Regions from separate parts of the Rhodovulum sp. P5 genome, predicted to be linked through region 2. Evidence: riboswitches for the same ligand, from Rfam matches in the RefSeq annotation. Region 2 holds a riboswitch; the other holds the start of a gene.
What was found. A riboswitch is a leader RNA that binds a small molecule or an ion and turns the genes downstream of it on or off. The one in region 2 is predicted to bind thiamine pyrophosphate.
Positions count from the first base shown of each region.

Region 1: another riboswitch for thiamine pyrophosphate. It lies ahead of thiM (hydroxyethylthiazole kinase); the one in region 2 lies ahead of thiB (thiamine ABC transporter substrate binding subunit).

Region 1 is NZ_CP015039.1:809,942-814,304, forward strand. Features, by position in the region: gene RGUI_RS04010 (threonine dehydratase) at 1-352, opposite strand, end outside; gene RGUI_RS04015 (3-deoxy-D-manno-octulosonic acid transferase) at 345-1,643, opposite strand; TPP riboswitch at 1,748-1,844, shown strand; gene thiM (hydroxyethylthiazole kinase) at 1,898-2,686, shown strand; gene thiE (thiamine phosphate synthase) at 2,683-3,288, shown strand; gene thiD (bifunctional hydroxymethylpyrimidine kinase/phosphomethylpyrimidine kinase) at 3,285-4,082, shown strand; gene RGUI_RS04035 (ABC transporter substrate-binding protein) at 4,087-4,363, shown strand, end outside.
Region 2 is NZ_CP015039.1:2,576,938-2,581,300, reverse strand. Features, by position in the region: gene aroC (chorismate synthase) at 1-1,041, opposite strand, end outside; TPP riboswitch at 1,137-1,238, shown strand; gene thiB (thiamine ABC transporter substrate binding subunit) at 1,272-2,264, shown strand; gene RGUI_RS12435 (ABC transporter permease subunit) at 2,240-3,811, shown strand; gene RGUI_RS12430 (ATP-binding cassette domain-containing protein) at 3,798-4,363, shown strand, end outside.

The DNA of each region.
Region 1 (4,363 bases), 1.8 Mb from region 2:
AGGCACGCATCGCCGCATTCTTCTCAACCGAGTTTCCTTCGGGCACATAGACCTTGGCCACCATGCCCGCGGCGCGGGCGGCCAGCGCCTGCCCCTGCCCGTGATTGCCGCGGGTCGCGGTGACGATACCGGGGCAATCGGGCTGGGTGCGCTTCAGCCAGTCGATGAAGGTATGCGCCCCCCGCACCTTGAAGGCGCCGGTGGGGGTGTGGTTTTCATGTTTGACCCAGACCTTTGCACCAACCTCTTCCCCCAGCAGCGGCCAGGCATATTGCGGGGTCGGCGGCATCCGGTCATGGACGAACGCCGCCGCCGCCTGCAACTCTTCAAGGGAAAACAGCGGCTCAGGCATCGGGTCTCTCCTTCTTCTTTGATGCTGCATCGATATGGCCGATCAGCGCGTCGACCAGCGGCGCCACTCCCGCCGCGTCGGCCTGTTTGTCCGCCATCACGGCGGTCGCGCGGTCGGCCATCGCGCGCTGGTCTTCCGCCCCAAGGGTCTGGAACAGGGCGCACAGATCCGCCGCGCCCCGCACATGCCGCGCGGCCCCGGCGGCATCAAGGGCCGCGTAGATACCGGCGAAATTCGCAACATGGGGCCCGTGCAGGATGGCGGAGCCGAACGCGGCCGGTTCATACGGGGTATGGCCGCCCTTCTCGACAAGGGAACCGCCGACGAAGCAGGCTCCGGCCAGCGCGTACCACAGCGCCATCTCTCCCATCGTGTCGGCAAGGTAGACGGGCGTGTCCGCGCCGGGGTCTTCCCCGGCAGAGCGCGTGGTAAAGGCAAGGCCCGCGGCGGCGATGCGGCGCGCGACCTCCGGCCCCCGGCGGGCGTGACGGGGCGCAAGGATCAACCGCAACTCGGGCCGGTTACGAAATGCCCGGGCGAAGGCGTCAAGGATGATCTCCTCCTCCCCCTCATGGGTGGAGGCCGCAAGGACCGTCGAGGCGCGGGGAAACAGGGCCGACAGACGCTCGCCCGTCCTTGGCGGCATCCCGACCGTTGCCGGGGCGGCCTTCAGATCGACGACCGGCCCGGCGCGGGACGGATCAAGACCCAGTCCGATCAGCCGCCCGCGTGAGCCCGCATCCTGCGCAGAAAGGTAGGACACCGTGCCCAGCATCGTCGAGACCAGACCGGGCAAGCGCCGCCATCGCGCCGCGCTCCGCTCCGACATCCGCGCGCCGACGACCAGCACCGGCACGCCCCGCGCGGCCAACAGGCTCAGGCGGTTCGGCCAAAGCTCGTTCTCGATCACGATCAGCGCACCGGGCGACCAGCGCCGAAGAAACAGGCGAAGCGCCCAGCGATAGTCCAGGGGTGCCAGCACGACCGAAACGCGACCAAGCCCCCATCCCTTGACCAGCGCCCGGCCGGTCGTGGTATTGCAGGTCACGATCAGGCGCGCCTCTGGCCTTTGCGCCAAAAGCTGGCCGATCAGCCCCCGGGCGGAGGTCAGTTCCCCATTGGAGGCCGCATGCAGCCAGATCATGCGTCCGCCCCGATGCCCGGCCCCGCCAAGCCCCAGCCGTTCCGGCGCAAGCTTGGGTTCCCGCGCCAGCCGGACAAGCAGCACAGGCGCCACAAGCGTCAGAAGCACGCGATAAAGGAACACCGGGTCAGCCGCCTGTTGGGTCATGCATGGCCAAGGCTTAGGCCCGCACCACGGGCAACACAAGCGACGCGGGCGGCCGCACCGTAAAATCCCGTCTGGTCATCGCGTTCCAATCCCGTTACCAAATTCGGATGTGACAGGGGCGTCCGGCATCGGCCGGGCTGAGAAGCACCCTTTGAACCTGAACCAGATCATGCTGGCGGAGGGAGTCGCGGTCCTTGCCCGGATGCGTATGGGCGTGGTCCCCGTCATTCCTGCCGCCTCGGAAGGAGCACGGAATGACCGACTGGGGCTGCTATCTATCCACGATGCGCGCGACCGCGCCGCTTGTGCAGAACATCACCAACTATGTTGCGATGAACGTGATGGCCAACGTCCTGCTGGCCAGCGGCGCCTCGCCCGCGATGGCCCACGCGGTCGAGGAAGCCTCGGACTTCGCGGGGCTGGCGCAGGCACTGACCATCAATATCGGCACGGCCAGCGGGCCGTGGATTGCGTCGATGTGGGCGGCGGCCGAAACCGCGCGCGCCAAGGGCACGCCCTGGGTGCTGGACCCGGTGGCGGCCGGGGCAACCGCGTTCCGGCGGGAAACGTCGAACCGGCTGGTTGCGCTGAAACCGACCGTGATCCGGGGCAATGCGTCGGAAATCCTCGCGCTCTCCGGCGCGGCCGCGCAGGGCAAGGGCGCCGATGCCGCCGATGACGTCCACATGGCAGAGGATGGCGCCCGGGCGCTGGCGCGGTCCAGCGGCGCGGTGGTCGCTGTGACGGGGCCCGAGGATTTCGTGACCGATGGCGACACCGCGTGGCGCATCGCAAACGGTCATCCGCTGATGCCGAAGGTCACGGCCTTGGGCTGTTCGCTGACGGGCGTGGTCGGTGCCTTTCTCGTGGGGCAGCCACGGCTGGAGGCCACGGTCGCCGCGCTCGCCTATTTCGGACTGGCAGGAGAACGCGCGGCCAAGGGCGCGAAGGGACCGGGCAGTTTCGCGGTGGCCTTCATCGACGCGCTGCACAATCTGACGCCCGAAGACTTGTCACACGGCGCAAAGGTGCGCCCGGCATGAACCTGTCCATCTATTTCGTGACGCCAGACGGGGCGGATGACGCGCTGGTGCTTGCTGCCCTGCGGGGCGGGGCCACCGTGATCCAGTTGCGCGACAAGCGTGCCACCGATGCGGAGATGATCGCGCAGGCCCGGCGCCTTGTCCCCCAACTCGCCGCCGCGGGCGTGCCGCTGATCATCAATGACCGGGTGGAGGTCGCCTTGGCCGCAAACGCCGCGGGCCTGCATATCGGGCAGTCGGACGGCGACCCGCGCAAGGCACGCGCCGCCATCGGGCCCGACAAGGTGCTGGGCCTGTCGATCGAGACCGAGGCGCAACTGGCCGCCATGCCCGTGGACGTCATCGACTATATCGGCGCGGGGCCGGTGAGGGCCACGCCCACCAAGCCCGACCATGCCGCCCCCATCGGCTTTGACGGCCTTGCCCGGATCGCGACCGCCTGCCCGGTGCCGACCGTCGCCATCGGCGGCGTCACGGGCGGCGATATCCCCAAGTTGAAATCCGCGGGATGCGCAGGGCTTGCCGTCGTCTCTGCCATTTCCGCCGCGCCCGACCCGGAGGCCGCAACCCGCAAATTGGCTGAGACATGGAGGCGCCAATGATCCCCAACATCCTGTCCATTGCCGGTTCCGACCCTTCGGGCGGCGCCGGCATCCAGGCCGATATCAAGGCGATCTCGGCCAATGGCGGCTATGCGATGGCCGCGATCACCGCGTTGACGGTGCAAAACACCCAAGGTGTCTCCGGCGCCACGTTGATGGAGCCCGCATTCGTCGCGGCCCAGATCGCCGCGGTGTTCGACGACATCCGGGTCGATGCCGTCAAGATCGGCATGCTGGGTTCGTCGGCGATCACCGAGGCCGTGGCCAAGGTCCTGTCAGGCCGCGGCGTCCCCATCGTGCTGGACCCGGTGATGGTTGCCAAAGGGGGCGACCGGCTGCTGGAGGCCGACGCCGTCGCGGCCCTGCGCGAACTGATGCTGCCGCTGGCATCCGTCATCACCCCCAACCTGCCCGAGGCCGCCGACCTTCTGGACGCCCCCGAAGCGACAAGCCAAGCCGCGATGGAGGCCGAAGCAAAGGCGCTTCTGGATCTCGGCTGCGGCGCGGTGGTCCTGAAAGGCGGGCATCTGGCAGGCAGTCAAAGCCCCGACCTGTTCCTGTCCACCAACCGGTGCGAGTGGCTGGAGGCCCCGCGGGTATCCACCAAGAACACGCACGGCACCGGCTGCACACTGTCCTCTGCCCTGGCCACGCATCTGGGGCTGACCGGCGATGCATTCGCGGCAGCCGTGGCGGCGAAGGACTACACACTGGATGCCATCCGCGGGGCCGACGGCTTGCGCGTGGGCCACGGCCACGGCCCGACCGACCATTTCTTTGCGCAAAGGAGTTGACCTAATGAAACGTTGTCTTGCAGTTCTGGCGCTGACCATCGCCACGCCCGCCCATGCTGCCGACAAGCTGTCCATCATGCTGGACTGGTTCGTGAACCCCGATCACGGGCCGATCATCGTCGCGCAGGAACGCGGCTATTTCGCCGATGCGGGGCTGGAAGTGGAGATCATCGCGCCCGCCGATCCGTCCGACCCGCCCAAGATGGCCGCGGCGGGGCAGGTGGACATCGCCGTTAGCTATCAGCCGCAATTGTACCTTCAACACGATGCGGGCCTGCCGC
Region 2 (4,363 bases):
AACGCAGGCCATCATCGCCTCGCCCACCGGCACGGCGCGGATGCCGACGCAGGGATCGTGGCGGCCCTTGGTGACGATCTCGGTGACCTCGCCCGACTTGGTGATGGTGCGGCGCGGGGTCAGGATCGACGAGGTCGGCTTGACCGCGAAGCGCACGACGACGTCCTGCCCGGTGGAGATACCGCCAAGGATGCCGCCCGCGTGGTTGGAGGAATAGACGGGCTGGCCATCCTCGCCGAGGAAGATCTCGTCGGCATTCTCGGTCCCGGTCAGGGCCGCGGCGGCCATGCCCTCGCCAATCTCGACACCCTTCACCGCATTGATGCTCATCATCGCGGCGGCCAGATCGGTATCAAGCTTGCCATAGACCGGGGCGCCCAACCCCGCGGGCACGCCGCTTGCCAACAGTTCGACGACGGCTCCGACAGAATTGCCATCCTTGCGCAACCCGTCCAGATAGACGGCCCAGTCGTCGGCGGCCTGCGCGTCGGGCACCCAGAACGGGTTCCGGCCGATTTCGTCGAGGTCGAACCGCGCACGGTCGATGGCATGGGGGCCCATCTGGACCATGTATCCCGTGATCGCGATCTCGGGTGCCAGAACGCCCAATGCGGCGCGCGCGATGCCGCCCGCCGCCACCCGCGCCGCGGTTTCCCGGGCCGAGGAACGCCCGCCGCCGCGATAGTCGCGGATGCCGTATTTCTGCCAATAGGTGATGTCGGCGTGACCGGGGCGGAACTTCTCGGCGATGTCGCCGTAATCCTTCGAGCGCTGGTCGGTATTGCGGATCATCAACTGGATCGGCGTGCCGGTCGTCTGCCCCTCGAACACGCCCGAGAGGATCTCGACCGCGTCCGCCTCCTGCCGCTGGGTGGTAAAGCGGTTCTGCCCGGGCTTGCGCAGGTCCAGCCAGTGCTGCAACGCGGCCTCGTCAATCGGCACGCCGGGCGGGCAGCCGTCTACCGTGGCCCCAAGGGCGGGCCCGTGGCTTTCGCCCCAGGTGGTGACGCGGAAAAGATGGCCGAAGCTGTTCAGGCTCATGGGGCAGGTCTCCTCTTGCGCGTCCGGGCATAGCGGGCGCGCCCGCCCCCCTCAAGCGCTTTCCCTTGCACAGCACCGCGGCGGCCCCTAGTCTTGGTCCGACCTCGGGGTGCCCGGCATGGGCTGAGATGCAGCGATGCGAACCCGTTGAACCTGACCCGGCTAGGACCGGCGGAGGGAAGGTATGGGCACTCCTCCACCCTTTTCCCGTCCGGTCGATGGAGGAAGCCATGCGTTACCCGACACTCGCCGCCGGCCTTTTGGGCGCCACCATGGCGCAGGCCGACACGCCCGTTCTGACCGTCTATACCTATGACAGCTTCGTATCCGACTGGGGCCCCGGCCCGGCGGTCGAGGCCGCGTTCGAAGAGATCTGCGGCTGCGACCTGCAATTCGTGGCCTCCGGCGACGGGGCGGCTCTGCTCGCGCGGATCCGGCTGGAAGGGGCGCGGACAAGGGCGGATGTGGTCTTGGGGCTCGACACCAACCTGACGGCGGCCGCGGCGGAAACGGGTCTCTTCGCACAACACGGGCTGGAGGACCGGGACTTCGACCTGCCCGTCGCGTGGGAGGACGACATGTTCCTGCCCTATGACTGGGGCTATTTCGCCTTCGTCTATGACAAGACCCGGCTGGACGAGGTGCCGACAAGCTTCGAGGCGCTGGCCGCGCTGCCAGACGACGTGAAGATCGTGATCGAGGATCCGCGCAGTTCCACCCCGGGGCTGGGGCTGCTGCTGTGGGTCAAGGCCGCCTATGGCGACCGGGCGGCCGAGATCTGGCAGGGGCTTGCCCCCCATATCCTGACCGTGACCAAGGGGTGGAGCGAGGCCTATGGCATGTTCCTTGAAGGTGAGGCCGACATGGTGCTGTCCTACACCACATCGCCCGCCTATCACCTGATCGCCGAAGGCGATGACAGCAAGGCCGCGGCGGGTTTCAACGAAGGCCACTACATGCAGATCGAGGTGGCGGGGCAGATCGCCCATTCCGACCAGCCGGCGCTTGCGCGGCAATTCCTCGACTTCATGCTGAGCGATGCGTTCCAGTCGGTGATCCCGACCACGAACTGGATGTATCCCGCCGTCACCCCCGCAGGGGGCCTGCCCGACGGGTTCGACACGCTGATCACCCCCGACACCGCGTTGATCTATCCCGCCGGAGAGGCGGCACGGGTGCGCGACACCGCGCTGGCCGAATGGCGCGACGCGCTCAGCCAATAGGCATCGCTCTCCCCGCGGGTGTGCTGGCCGGTGGCGCGGTTCTGGCGCTCAGCCTCGGCACGCTGGCCGCGGTCGCCTTGCGGGCAGAGGGGGGCACGGGGCTGGCTGCGGCCGACTGGGCCGCGGTGCGATTCACGCTGACGCAGGCGACGCTTTCGGCCGGGTTCAGTTGCCTGCTGGCCGTCTTCGTGGCCCGTGCCCTGGCGCGACGGCAGTTTCCCGGGCGGGCGCTGCTGATCACGCTGCTGGGCGCGCCGTTCATCCTGCCCGTGATCGTCGCGGTGCTGGGTCTGTTGGCCGTTTTCGGGCGCTCCGGGCTGCTCTCGGCGGCGCTGGTCCCGCTTGGGCTTGGTCCCGTCGATATCTACGGGCTGGAGGGCGTGGTTCTGGCGCATGTGTTCTTCAACCTGCCGCTGGCCACGCGGCTGCTCCTGCAAGGATGGTTGGCGATCCCGGCCGAGCGGTTCCGGCTGGCCGCGGCGCTGGGATTTTCGCCCGGCGATGTCGCGCGTCACTTGGAGGCGCCGATGCTGCGCAGCGTTCTGCCCGGCGCCTTCGTGGTAGTCTTCCTGATCTGCATGACCAGTTTCGCGGTGGCCCTGACACTCGGCGGCGGTCCTAGGGCCACGACGGTGGAACTCGCCATCTATCAAAGCTTCCGCTACGACTTCGACCTTGGCCATGCGGCGCTGCTGTCGCTGATCCAGTTCGGGCTGTGCGGCGTGGCCGCTCTTCTGGCATTTGCCGTCGCGGTGCCGTCGGCCTTCGGGTCCGGGCTGGGCCGCCCCCTCGCACGGTGGGACGGCGACCGGTGGGCGCTGCGCCTGGCCGATGCCATTTGGCTGTGCCTTGGGGCGCTGTTCCTGCTGCTGCCGCTGGCCATGATCATCGCCAAGGGGGCCGCCCACCTGCCGGGGCTGCCGGTTCAGGTCTATCACGCCGCCCTTCGGTCCCTTTGCGTGGCGCTGGCCTCTGCCGCCGTGACCCTGGCCCTTGCCCTGCCGATGGCGCTGGCCGCGGCCCGGCTGAAACGCGCACTTGGCGGCGCCCTTCTGGCGGCGGGCACCCTGTCGATCGCGGCCTCACCGCTGGTGATGGGCACGGGGCTGTTCATCCTGCTGTTTCCCCTGGCGGACCCAACGGCCTTGGCCCTGCCGGTGACCGCGACGGTCAACGCGGTGATGAGCCTTCCCTTCGCGTTGCGCGCCCTTGCCCCGGCGGTGGCCGAGGCCCAACGGGATTTCGGAAAGCTTGCCGACAGTCTCGACATCCACGGGTTTTCGCGGCTGCGGCTTGTCCTGCTGCCGCGGCTCCGCCGGCCTGTGGGCTTCACGCTGGGGCTGTCGGCGGCGCTGTCGATGGGGGATCTGGGGGTGATTGCGCTGTTCGCCGATCAGGGGCAGGCCACCTTGCCGCTGCAACTCTATCGCCTGATGGCCGCGTACCGGATGGAGGACGCGGCCGGGGCCGCGCTGCTGCTTCTGATCCTCAGCCTTGGGCTGTTCTGGCTGTTCGACCGCGGGGGGCGGATCAATGCTGATCTGTAAGGGGCTTTCGGTCAGGCAGGGCGACTTTCGGCTGGCGGCCGATTTCGCGGTCGAGCCCGGCCGGATCGTCGCGCTCCTCGGCGCGTCGGGGGCGGGGAAATCGACGCTGCTGGACATGATCGCCGGGTTTCGCCCCCCCGACAAAGGCCGTGTGCTGTGGGACGGACAGGACCTGACACCCATGGCGCCGGGACAGCGACCCTTGTCGATCCTGTTTCAGGACAACAACCTGTTTCCGCATCTGAGCGTCACACGGAATGTCGGGCTTGGGCTGCGGCCCGATCTGAAGCTGTCGCCCGCCGACCATGAGCGGATCGAGACGGCCCTGTCCCGCGTTGGGCTGCCGGGGCTTGGCGCGCGCAAGCCCGCGGCGCTGTCGGGCGGGCAGCGCGGGCGCGTGGCGCTGGCCCGGATGCTGTTGCGGGGGCGGCCGCTGATGCTGCTGGACGAACCGTTCGCCGCGCTCGGCCCCGCGCTGAAGGCGGAAATGCTCGGGCTGGTGGCCGACCTTGCCCGCGAAACGGGCGCGACGGTTCTTCTGGTGACCCATGA